2 linked regions of the Asticcacaulis excentricus CB 48 genome follow. The protein of the gene in region 2 interacts with the protein of the main gene of each other region in a pairwise test. Links are inferred from orthologs where the notes say so. Each region holds a gene or a part of one and is shown on either strand. Other genes may lie near its edges.

Region 1 (6,184 bases), 770 kb from region 2 along the record:
CAGGGTTTCGCCCGGATGCCACTGCGGGTCCTTGGGCCGCCAGCGCGAACTGCCGTCGTAATATTCGCGCTTCCACTGCGTATTCGGCACCAGTCCCTTTTTCTGTCCGCTGATCTCCAGATCGAAGACCTCGCCCAGCCCCAGCTTGTGCGCCGTGGCCGAGATGCGGTCGACGCCCGCGTCGTTGCAGAAGTGGTAGAAATAGGTGTCGCACGAATATTTCAGCGCCTGACGCATATCGACCGAACCATGCACGCCGTGGCAGCGGAAGGTGCGATTGCCGAAGCGGTAAGACCCGCGGCAGACCACGCGCTGCGCCGGGTCGATGCCCTTGTCGAGGAAGGACAAGGCCGTGGCCATTTTGAAGGTCGAGCCCGGCGCGAAGGTCGAGCCAATCGCCTTGTCCAGCAACGGCGTGCGCTCATATTCATTCAGAAGCTTGTAGGCCTTGGACGAAATACCCGACACGAAGAGGTTGGGGTCGAAGGAGGGCGCCGACACCATGCACAGGATTTCGCCCGTATGGATGTTGATCAGCACGGCGCTGCCTGAATCCTGCTCGAAGACCTCCAGCGCACGGGCCTGCACCTCGGCGTCGAGCGTCAGGGTGATGTCCTCGCCCGGCGTCGGCGGACGCGTGCCATCGGGGTCTTCGGCGACGATATTACCCCGCGCATTGACCTCGATCTTCTGGGCCCCCGCCACGCCACGAAGCTGCTTGTCAAAGGCCTTTTCAACCCCCTGCTTGCCGATGCGGAAGCCCGGATGCAGAAGCAACGGATCGGGGTTTTCCCCTTCAGTCTCAAGGTCATTCTCGGAAATTTTCGAGACGTAGCCCACGACGTGCGAAAAGGCCCCGCCATAGTGATAGACGCGAATTTCGTCCATTACCGCCTGCACGCCGGGGATTTCGGCGGCAAACAGGTTAACGCGCGAAAACTCCTCCCAGGTAAGGTCAGCCGCCACCACCGTTGGCACAAAGCGCTGCGACTGGTTGATGTCGCGTACGATGCGGCGGCGGTTGTCCTGTACCTGCGGCAGGACATAAGAAATCTGATCCAGTGTATCGTCGAGATCGTCGATTTCATTGCGGATAATCAGCACTCGAAACGACGGACGGTTCCCGGCAATGACATTGCCATTGCGATCGAGAATCTTGCCGCGTGGGGGCGGCATGACGCGGAAATTGAACTGATTGGCCGCCGACAGGCGCTTGTACTTGCCACCCTGCACGATCTGAAGTAGCGCCAGTTGCCCGCCCAGCGCAAAGATACCTAGCGCCGTCACCCCGCCCATCAGAAAGATGCGGCGATGAAACGTCCCCTGCTTCTCGTTAACGTCCTCAAAAAAGATGGAGGGTTCGCTCAATTGAACCTCACATCACTGTTGAGAAAGCGCTCAAGCTGAATCAGCACCACGACCACCAGACACCAGGTGGCCAGCATCTGTTCAAACACGCTGATCAGGCGCGGCACAACACCGGAATCGAGCGTCGTCATGATCACGCCGAGTGTAAAAAACAACAGAACCGCAAGGGTATAAGCCCCGATCACCACCCAGGTGTCCTGTCCCACAATATAACTGCGGATGATGAGCGTCACGGCGTGGACGGCCATCAGGCCGATGACATAAAAACCGAGCGGCGCGCCCCAGAAATAATCGAGAAACAGCCCCATCAAACCCAGCAGGATCGGCGCGATAAAGCTGGGGCGGATCAGCGGCCAGGCAAAGGCCAGCGCCACGGGCCACACGGGCTCCGGCAGGTCCCATCCAAACGGCAAAGGCAGGTCGGTGGCCAGCACCAGCGTCGCCAGAACCGCCAACAGGGCCGGATAGAGCAGCCAGTCCTGCGGCCCGACGATCCCTCCCGATCCACGGCGCGGTGTGCGGTTTTCAAACAGCGCCTTGTAAAGGCGCGCACGGCGGCTGGCCGACGGCGTCATGCTGCGGGTGGACGATGAGCGGGGGCGGCGTTGCGGAGCCAGCATGGCCTCAGCCTCCGCTGACGCTGGCGGACGTGGTCGACGCCGGCGCCTCATGGGCCGGAACGGGTTGCGGACGCGGCGTCTGTGCGGCGGGAGAAGACACCGGCGTCGGGCGCGACCGCGCCACACTGGCCGGATTGGCGCTGGAAGCGGTAGAGCTGACAGCGGTTCCGCTGGCTGATACCGTAGCACTGGAAGCGCTGGTGCTTTGCGCGGTCCGGGCCGCCGTTGGAGGCGGCGGCGGCAGGACATCCGTGACAAGTGGCGTTCGCAGCACCTCCTCGGCGCGCGGAAGCTGGCTGAAATCCTTGAACTTCATGACCTTGACCAGATCAACGGGTCCGCGATTGGTGTACAGGTCAACCCGCCAGACGCCATCGACGCCGCGACGCGCCTCCCCTACCGGCAAGCCACGAGGGAAGATGCCTCCATCGCCGGAGGTCAGGATCTGATCACCTTTCTTGAGCACATCCGGCCCTCCGCGCACAAACTCCAGACGCGGAAATCCACCCCCGTCACCCACCATCATGGCACGGGCGTCGGTGCGCGCGACCATGACCGGCACGCGGCTTACGACATCGGTGACCATCAGCACGCGGCTGACGTCCGGGCTGACGCCGACCACACGACCGACAAGCCCGTGTTCATTGATCACCGGATTACCAAAGACGAGTCCTCTGGATGACCCGGCATCAATCAGGCGATTGTTGTTGAACGGACCGCGCGAAACCGAAACCGAACGCGCCGAGACGCTTTCGACTTCCGGCTCCGTGCGCAGATTAAGCAGGACCTCATAGCGGCGGTTAAGTTCCTTGGCCTTGCGATACTCGTCGCGATAGCGTTCCAGCTCTACAATCTTCTGTTTCAGGACACGGTTTTCGCTTACGGCAAAGAAATAATCCTCAATGCCATTGGTACGGTCGCTGACGAAGTGCGCCGGTGAGGACAGCAGATTATTGCTTTTGGCCGCTGCCCGGTCAAAGCCGGCCCGGTTGCCATAGGCCGCCGCATCCAGCCCGCCGCGCCGGTCACCTAGGAACAGCAAAGCCGCAACCACGCAAATGGCGGCGACAAGGATCATCACCCCCCAAGTAATGGGCAGTTTCAGATGTTCAAAAGGCTGGTTATCCCCGTATCGCACGCTGACTTCCCTCCAGGCCCACCCGGACCCTCACTCAGAGGACAGATACTGCAAGTTTCGGTCCGAAACTATCAAGGAAATTGTAGACGCTCTGATGACAGGGCCGACGATTTACGGCCTTGCCCTCGCCTATTCAGGCTCAGAACATCGTCGAGTCGAGGATGCCCTTCATCCAGCGCGGATGCTCCAGCACCTTGCCACAGCCGATGGCCACGCACGACAGCGGGTCTTCGGCGATCGTCACTGGCAGGCCGGTCTGATCGCGGATTTCCGAATCAAGCCCGCGCAACAGCGCGCCACCACCGGTTAGCATGATGCCCTTGTCCGCGATGTCAGCAGCCAGTTCGGGCGGCGTAGCTTCCAGCGCCACCTTCACGGCCTCAATGATTTGCGCCACCGGTTCAGCCAAAGCCTCAGCGGCCTGACGCTCGCTGATGCGCACCTCGCGCGGCACGCCCTGCATCAGGTCACGGCCCTTCACTTCGATAGCCAGACCTTCGCCATCGTGCGGGACGCGGGCGGTGCCGATGTCCTTCTTGATCCGCTCCGCCGTGGTTTCACCGATCAGCAGATTGTGGTTGCGGCGCATAAAGTTGGTGATGGCTTCGTCCATCTTGTCACCACCCACGCGCACCGACTTGGCGTAGACCACACCCGACAGCGACAGAACAGCCACTTCGGTGGTGCCGCCGCCAATATCCACGACCATCGAGCCGGTCGGCTCATGGATGGGCAGGCCAGCGCCGATGGCGGCGGCCATCGGCTCAGGCAGCAGACCGACGCGACGCGCCCCGGCGTTCAGGCACGAGTCGTTGATGGCGCGGCGTTCCACTGCGGTGGCGCCCGACGGCACGCAGACAATAACCTTCGGGTTTACAAAACCCTTGCGATTGTGCACCTTGCGGATGAAATACTTGATCATCTCTTCGGCAACTTCGAAATCGGCAATAACACCGTCGCGCATCGGGCGGATGGCTTCCATATGGCCCGGTGTGCGGCCCAGCATTTGCTTGGCCTCGATGCCCACCGCGTGCACCACCTTGCGCCCACCCATGTTGCGCAGCGCCACCACCGACGGCTCATTGAGCACGATTCCGCGCCCCTTCTGATAGACCAGCGTGTTGGCCGTGCCGAGGTCGATGGCGATATCGTTGGAGAAGCTGCCGAAGAAGGGCTTTAACATTGAGCACTACCGCGAGAAATTTGTCTGGGAGGTGGCCGGGATACCGGCGGCGCATAGGGCCCCGTTAAGGGCGTCGCGCCGCGAAAACACGCGCCGTCCGCAAGGGGAGAACTCCCTTGCCCTTATCTCGCGTCAATTTCAAGGCCTTCAAAAAAAAACTTCGAATCACCTTGAAACGCATAACGGTAAACTATTGATTTTCGTGAGTGCCACTCACGGCGCTGCGGCCTTCGCGCCATTTGGCGATCAGGTGTCTGGCCAGAATGACAACGCCCAGCCAGGCCAGCCCGATCAGCGCGATCAGCGCGGTGCCCTTCCAATCGCCGCCCTCGACGATGCGCGTAAACACATTGCCAAATAGCGCCACCAGCGCCGTCTTGGGGATCGAGCCCAGCCCCAGACCCATTATGAAACCAGTGAACGGAGCCTTTGATACGCCAAAGGCCATGTTGACGATGATAAACGGCGCTGAAGGGACATTGCGCACGATGAACGAGGCCGAAAAGGCGTTGCGCCCGATATAGTCCGACAGCCGCCCCAAATGCCCGCCACCGATGCGGTTGAACGTCTCTGCCCCAATAAGCCGGCCCGTGTAGAAGGTGATCGCCCCGGACACAACGGTCGCCACCCATGAATAGAAGAAGCCCAGCCACGGTCCGAACGCCACCACGCAGGCGGCGATCAGTACAAACTGCGGTGCGCCAATATAGGCCGACAGCGTAAAGACGGCGATGACGATGAAGATACCCCAGGGGGAATCCCGATATTCGGCCATCCACAGCTCAAATTCGTGAGTCACCTCATGGCCAAAATCGGTCTTGCCGATCAGGAAAACGACCCCGATCATGGCAAACAGAGCCAGCGTCACCCAGATGGCCCGAACCGTTTTCGCGTCCATCTCGAACAGAAACTGGCAGCAACGCCGCCACAGGGGCAGCGGGCTGTTGGCGGCATCGCGCCCCGGTTCGGAAGGGTCAGGCGTTTCGGTCATGACGTGCCTATGTGCGACGGCGCGCAATCGAAATCAATATGAAGAGGCAAAGTTTATAGGGTGGCCTTACTGAAACAAAAACCCCTCCGTTTCCAGAGGGGTTGATGATCAGGCGCTGAGCGCTTCCATCTCTTCGTCCGAGATGTCGAAATTGGCATAGACCGCCTGCACATCGTCATCATCATTGAGCGCGTCGATCAGCTTCATCAGCGTCTTGGCCGGGTCGCCGGTGATGGGCGACAGGGTTTGCGGCTTCCAGATAAACTTGGTCGACTTGGGGTCGCCCAAAACCTTGGCTACGGCCTCTGTAACGGTGTTGAGGTCTTCATAGGCCGTGAAAATCAGGTGGCCGCCGTCTTCCTCGTCCTCATCGGTTTCGACATCGGCAGCCCCGGCTTCGATGGCCGCTTCCATGATGGCGTCAGCCGACCCGGCCTTTAGCGGATACTCGATCTGGCCCATGCGGTCCCACATGAAGCTGACCGAACCGGTTTCGCCCAGATTGCCGCCGAACTTGGTGAAGTAGGAACGCACATTGCCACCGGTACGATTGCGGTTATCGGTCAGTGTTTCGACAATGATGCCGATGCCCTGCGGCCCGAAGCCTTCGTAGCGGATTTCTTCCATATTGTCGGATTCACCGGCCGCCCCTTTCTTGATGGCGCGGTCGATGTTGTCCTTCGGCATGGACTCGGCCTTGGCGTTATTGACCGCCAGACGCAAACGCGGATTCATGGCCGGATCAGGCATTCCCGACTTGGCCGCCACAGTGATGTCGCGTGCCAGCTTGGAAAACAGCTTGGAACGGGCCGCGTCGGCACGCCCCTTCTTGTGCATGATGTTCTTGAATTTACTATGGCCAGCCATGGGAAACCTCTGTCAGC
Region 2 (6,111 bases):
TCTGCCCCTGCTCATCATAAAGACGCGCAATGTGAGCATCCGGGACGCTCTGACCGATGGCCATGACGTAGCGCACGTCAAAATAAGGTCCGATCAGATCAGACCGCCGCGAGGTAAACCCTTCCCAGGCTACGATATCTTCGGGCGTTAGCGCTTCGGGCGCTACGCTTTCGACGCGTGTCAGTCTGGCCATACGGCTCCCCAGTTGCGTGCATACAACCGGGTGTACAGTTATAAGGTTGAAATTGGCCTAAGCCAAAGGGTTAATAGAGAGTGGCAGGAACAGATCGCAGCGTAAATCCGCCGTCGCGACCTCTTCCGGGTCATCGAGGAAATGCAGGTGCAACGGCTGATCGGCAAGTGCGTAACCGGCATCTATAACGGCGAGGTAGAGCGTATCCATCGCCGGCTGGATCGCATCATAATCGCCCAGGTGACGCAGACGGGCATAGAGGCCACTGGGCACGACGATGTGATAAAGGTCTTCAGTCAGTTCTGCCTTGCCCCCGACATCGACGGCGACTTCGGCGCGACACGCTTCGGGGGCCGTGTGCCGCGGGTCATCGTGCTGATAGCCGTAAAGGCCGGCAAGGTGTTCCATAGACAATTGCGAGAACACTAGATCGAACAAACGCTGATAGACGGCGTTCAGTTCCGGATAGGCCCCGGTGTTGCGCAGAGCGGTGAGCGTCAGGGGGTCGGCCGCAACAATCTCAATACCAAGGGGCGTTTCGGCAGTCGCCGGGTGCCGCAGCCGATGTTCCAGGCTCTCGCGCAGGGGGACGGAGCGGCGTATCTCGCTGGCGGTGTGACCCGTTTCGGCTTTCAGCGCACGGGCAAAGGCTTGTGAGGTGGCGTAGCCTGACGCTTCTGTAGCGAGTTCGACGGACTGCTTGAGCGCCGGAACCGCCCGCGCCAGCCGGATACGCCGGATTGTTTCTGCCGGCGTCTCACCCGTCATGAGTCGGTAGACGCGGTGAAAATGAAAGGGCGACAGGGCCGCAATACCGGCCATTTTATCGAGGTCCGGGGCCTCGGTTAGGTCAGTGGCTTCGAGGTGCTTTAGCACCCGTTCGATGCGGGCGACATAATCCAGAGAGGGGGGCATCCGAGATTGATCGGTCATGGCAGGTTCCCTTGAAAGGATGAGGCCCTACTGTGCCACGCTCTGCGTCGGGCGTCGTTCCCGATCTTGCGAAGATGGCCGCTTGCCGCGACACATAGAAAAACCCCCTGAGTTGCCTCAAGGGGTTTCTGTAGTCTGATCGGTGTGGCCTGCTCGTTCAAGAACAGGGTCCGAGACCTTTGCAATTAAGCAAGGATCTTCGCCACAACGCCGGCGCCGACGGTGCGGCCACCTTCACGGATAGCGAAGCGGAGCTTCTCTTCCATGGCGATCGGGGTGATCAGTTCGACGTTCAGCTCGGCATTGTCGCCCGGCATGATCATCTCAACGCCTTCCTTCAGCGTCACGATGCCGGTCACGTCGGTCGTGCGGAAGTAGAACTGCGGACGATAGTTGGTGAAGAACGGCGTGTGACGGCCGCCTTCTTCCTTCGTCAGGATGTAGGCTTCGGCAACGAACTTGGTGTGCGGCGTGATCGAGCCCGGCTTGCAGAGAACTTGACCACGCTCAACGTCTTCACGCTTCGTGCCGCGCAGCAGAACGCCGACGTTGTCACCGGCTTCACCCTGATCGAGCAGCTTGCGGAACATTTCGACGCCCGTGCAGGTCGTCTTCTGAACCGGACGGATGCCGACGATTTCGACTTCTTCACCGACCTTCACGATACCGCGCTCGACGCGGCCGGTCACAACCGTACCACGGCCAGAGATCGAGAACACGTCTTCGACCGGCATCAGGAAGGGCTGGTCAACCGGGCGGGCCGGCTGCGGAATGTACTCGTCCACGGTCTTCATCAGAGCGAGGATCTGGGTTTCGCCGATTTCCGGGTTCACGCCATCGGTCGCGGCCTTGGCCGAACCCTTGGTGATGGGGATATCGTCGCCGGGGAACTGATAGGACGACAGAAGTTCACGAACTTCCATTTCGACGAGCTCAAGCAGCTCTTCGTCGTCAACCAGGTCAACCTTGTTCATGAACACGACCAGAGCCGGCACGCCAACCTGACGGGCGAGCAGGATGTGTTCACGGGTTTGCGGCATCGGGCCGTCAGCGGCCGACACAACCAGGATAGCGCCGTCCATCTGAGCGGCACCGGTGATCATGTTCTTCACGTAGTCGGCGTGACCAGGGCAGTCAACGTGAGCGTAGTGACGGTTTTCCGTCTCATACTCAACGTGGGCCGTGTTGATCGTGATGCCGCGGGCCTTTTCTTCCGGAGCGGCGTCGATGTCTTCGTACTTCTTGGCGGTAGCGCCGCCCGACTTAGCCAGCGTCATCGTGATCGCGGCGGTCAGGGTGGTCTTGCCGTGGTCAACGTGACCAATGGTGCCGATGTTGCAGTGCGGCTTCGTGCGGTTAAATTTTTCCTTGGCCATTTCAAATCCCCGCAAATATGCGGGCCTTCACTCGGTTAGGGGTTGGAAACTTGGGAGCACTCCGCCCCGGAAATCCGTGTCGTCATCCTTGCGGATTTCCGGTTCGGGGCGCAGTGGGGAAGGCCCGTAGCATAGTCTTTGCTACGGGCCAAATGGTTTTTAGGCGTACTTCTTGATCACTTCGTCGGCGACGTGCTGCGGCACGGGCTCGTAGTGGTCGTACACCATGGTGAACTGCGCACGGCCTTGCGACATACCACGCAGGGTATTCACGTAACCGAACATGTTCGCCAGCGGAACGAAGGCGTCAACGACGATGGCGTTACCGCGCATGTCCTGACCCTGGATCATGCCGCGACGACCGTTGAGGTCGCCGATGACCGAACCCAGATACTCTTCCGGAGTCACGACTTCGACCTTCATGATCGGCTCAAGCAGCTTCGGGCCGCCCTTTTCGCGCAGTTCCTTGAAGGCGGCGCGAGAGGCGATTTCGAAGGCCAGGACCGACGAGTCAACGTCGTGGTAGGCGCCGTCAATGAGGGTCGCCTTGAAGTCGATCAGCGGGAAGCCGGCCAGGAGACCGTTTTCCTTGGCCGATTCGAGGCCCTTGGTGACGCCCGGAATATATTCCTTCGGCACCGCGCCGCCGACGATGGCCGACTCGAACACGAAGCCCGTACCCGGTTCGCCCGGTTCGAACACCAGCTTGATGCGGGCGAACTGACCCGTACCACCGGTTTGCTTCTTGTGCGTGTAGTCGATTTCCGCCTTGCGGGTGATCGATTCGCGATAGGCCACCTGCGGCGCGCCGATGTTGGCTTCGACCTTATAGGTGCGCTTCAGGATGTCGATCTTGATGTCGAGGTGCAGTTCGCCCATGCCCTTCAGGATCGTCTGGCCCGACTCGTGGTCGGTCGAAACGGTGAAGGAGGGGTCTTCGGCGGCCAGCTTCGACAGGGCGACGCCCAGCTTTTCCTGGTCGGCCTTCGACTTAGGTTCGACGGCAATCTCGATAACCGGGGCCGGGAATTCCATGCGCTCTAGGATGACCGGCGACTTCAGCGGATCGCAGAGCGTGTCGCCCGTGCGGGTGTCCTTGAGGCCTGCCAGAGCGACGATGTCGCCGGCATAGGCTTCCTTGATGTCTTCGCGGTTGTTGGAGTGCATGAGCAGCATACGGCCAACACGCTCACGCTTGTCGCGCGTCGAGTTGAGCAGGCCCATGCCGGTTTCCAGCTTGCCCGAATAGATGCGGCAGAAGGTCAGCGAACCAACGAAGGGGTCGTCCATAATCTTGAACGCCAGAACCGAGAGGGGTTCATCGTCCGAGGCCTTACGGGTGACTTCTTCTTCGGTCTTGTAGTCGATGCCTTTGGTCGCGGGGATATCGACCGGCGACGGCAGATAGTCCACAACGGCGTCGAGCAGCGTCTGAACGCCCTTGTTCTTGAACGCCGAACCGCAGAGGATCGGGAAGAAGGCCGAAGTCAGAACCGCCTTACGGATGCACTTCTTCAGGGTTTCTTCCGAGGGCTCATTGCCTTCGAGATAGGCTTCCATCGCCTCGTCGTCGAGTTCGACGGCGTTGTCGATGAGGTACTGACGGGCTTCGTTGGCCTTTTCGACCAGATCAGCCGGGATTTCTTCGTCGTGGTACGACGCGCCCAGGCCATCATTGTCCCACACCACGGCCTTCATGCGGACAACGTCCACAAGGCCCTTCAGTGAGGATTCGGAACCAATCGGGAACTGGATCGGCACAGCCTTGGCGCCCAGACGGTCGCGGATCGACTCGACCGACTTGTCGAAGTCGGCGCCGATCTTGTCCATCTTGTTGACGAAGACGATACGCGGCACGTTGTACTTGTCGGCCTGACGCCAGACGGTTTCAGTTTGCGGCTCAACACCGGCGTTACCGTCGAGCACGGCCACCGCGCCGTCGAGGACGCGGAGCGAACGCTCGACTTCGATGGTGAAGTCCACGTGGCCCGGCGTGTCGATGATGTTCAGGCGCTTGCCTTGCCAGAAGGCGGTCGTCGCGGCGGACGTGATGGTGATGCCGCGCTCCTGCTCCTGCTCCATCCAGTCCATGGTGGCAGCGCCATCGTGGACTTCGCCGATCTTGTGGCTCTTGCCGGTATAGTAGAGGATACGTTCCGTAGTCGTGGTCTTGCCGGCGTCGATGTGCGCCATGATACCAAAGTTACGGTAGTCCTCGATTTTGTGACTGCGGGGCATTGTACGGGCCTCAGACAAAAAGGGGATTCAAAAAAAGTGTGTAGGCACTATGCGTAAGCGCGGGAGACTTAATGAACAAAGTCGCCCGCGCCTTATAGACCTTTTTTGACAGGACCGTGACAGCCCTGTCCCGCAAGGAATTACCAGCGGTAGTGCGCGAACGCGCGGTTGGCTTCGGCCATCTTGTGCGTGTCTTCGCGCTTCTTGACTGCGGTGCCCCGGTTGTTGGAGGCGTCAAGCAGCTCACCGGCCAGCTTTTCGGTCATGGTGTTTTCACCACGCTTGCGCGCAGCGTTGACCAGCCAGCGGATGGCGAGAGCGCGGCGACGGTCCGGACGGACTTCGACGGGCACCTGATAGGTGGCACCGCCGACGCGGCGCGAACGCACTTCGATCGACGGGGCGACGTTGTCGAGAGCCGCATGGAAGGTCTCAACCGCAGTCGCGTCCTTCTTCTTGGCTTCGAGGATATCGAAAGCGCCGTAAACGATGTTTTCGGCGACGGCCTTCTTACCTTCGTACATGACGTAGTTCATGAACTTGGTGACAACCAGATCCCCGAACTTGGGATCGGGCAGAACTTCACGCTTCTCTGCGCGGTGACGACGTGACATAGGTCTCTATCCTTACTTCGGACGCTTCGCACCGTAGTGCGAACGGCGCTGCTTACGGTTCTTGACGCCTTGCGTGTCGAGCACGCCGCGCAGAATGTGGTAACGGACACCCGGAAGGTCCTTCACGCGGCCGCCGCGGATCAGAACCACGGAGTGTTCCTGAAGGTTGTGGCCGACGCCGGGGATGTAGCACACCGATTCGATGCCGGAGGTCAGACGGACCTTGGCGACCTTACGCAGAGCCGAGTTCGGCTTCTTCGGGGTCGTGGTGTAAACGCGCGTACACACGCCGCGACGCTGGGGCGAGCCCTTCAGGGCCGGCACCTTGTTGCGCTTTGGGTTCGGCTTGCGCGGCTTGCGGATAAGCTGGTTAATCGTGGGCATTTAATCTCTTGCCTTAGATGGGGAGGCCTGTGCCGTTTGGCCGGGCGACCTCGGTTGGGATGTAGCCTTCAGAAGCATCGGAAACGACAAACACAAAAGCCGCAACCCGCGCTTTGGGGGTTACGGCGGGCACGCAGGCCCTTGTCTCAATCGCTCTGAAAACGGACCTTTGCAGGTCCCGCCTCAAAAAAGATTGGGGGGCTATACAGGAGCCCCCCTGACGGGTCAAGCGGGATTCGCTCAGGCGCTCTTTCGCGTGACCACCGCGTGCTGACGCAAGGTGTCAAAGAAGGTCTGCACCTGCTGGCTGAGTTGCGCTGCGTCGCTGTTGAGCGAGGCTGCGGCCCCTCCGACCACGCTAGACGTACCCGCC

What was found.
Region 1: the proteins of tuf (region 2) and ASTEX_RS08120 interact in binary tests that used the Bacillus subtilis proteins (3 or more experiments, as listed by UniProt). The link is inferred for Asticcacaulis excentricus CB 48 from one-to-one orthologs.

The regions. Positions count from the first base shown.
Region 1 is NC_014816.1:1,759,401-1,765,584, forward strand. Bases 2,288-5,232 are described here. They hold ASTEX_RS08120 (rod shape-determining protein), read right to left. Parts: upstream 4,310-5,232; coding sequence 3,266-4,309; downstream 2,288-3,265. Other genes in these bases: mreC (rod shape-determining protein MreC), read right to left, coding at 2,288-3,126; ASTEX_RS08125 (TVP38/TMEM64 family protein), read right to left, coding at 4,500-5,232. Outside these bases: mrdA (penicillin-binding protein 2), read right to left, coding at 1-1,368; ASTEX_RS08110 (hypothetical protein), read right to left, coding at 1,365-1,988; more of mreC, read right to left, coding at 1,993-2,287; more of ASTEX_RS08125, read right to left, coding at 5,233-5,300; ASTEX_RS08130 (YebC/PmpR family DNA-binding transcriptional regulator), read right to left, coding at 5,409-6,167.
Region 2 is NC_014816.1:992,904-999,014, reverse strand. What follows is about bases 408-3,279. They hold tuf (elongation factor Tu), read right to left. Parts: upstream 2,503-3,279; coding sequence 1,312-2,502; downstream 408-1,311. Other genes in these bases: fusA (elongation factor G), read right to left, coding at 2,662-3,279; ASTEX_RS04650 (AraC family transcriptional regulator), read right to left, coding at 408-1,126. In the rest of the region: ASTEX_RS04655 (GNAT family N-acetyltransferase), read right to left, coding at 1-193; more of ASTEX_RS04650, read right to left, coding at 251-407; more of fusA, read right to left, coding at 3,280-4,740; rpsG (30S ribosomal protein S7), read right to left, coding at 4,881-5,354; rpsL (30S ribosomal protein S12), read right to left, coding at 5,367-5,738; ASTEX_RS04625 (globin-coupled sensor protein), read right to left, coding at 5,979-6,111. UniProt on the Bacillus subtilis protein: GTP hydrolase that promotes the GTP-dependent binding of aminoacyl-tRNA to the A-site of ribosomes during protein biosynthesis.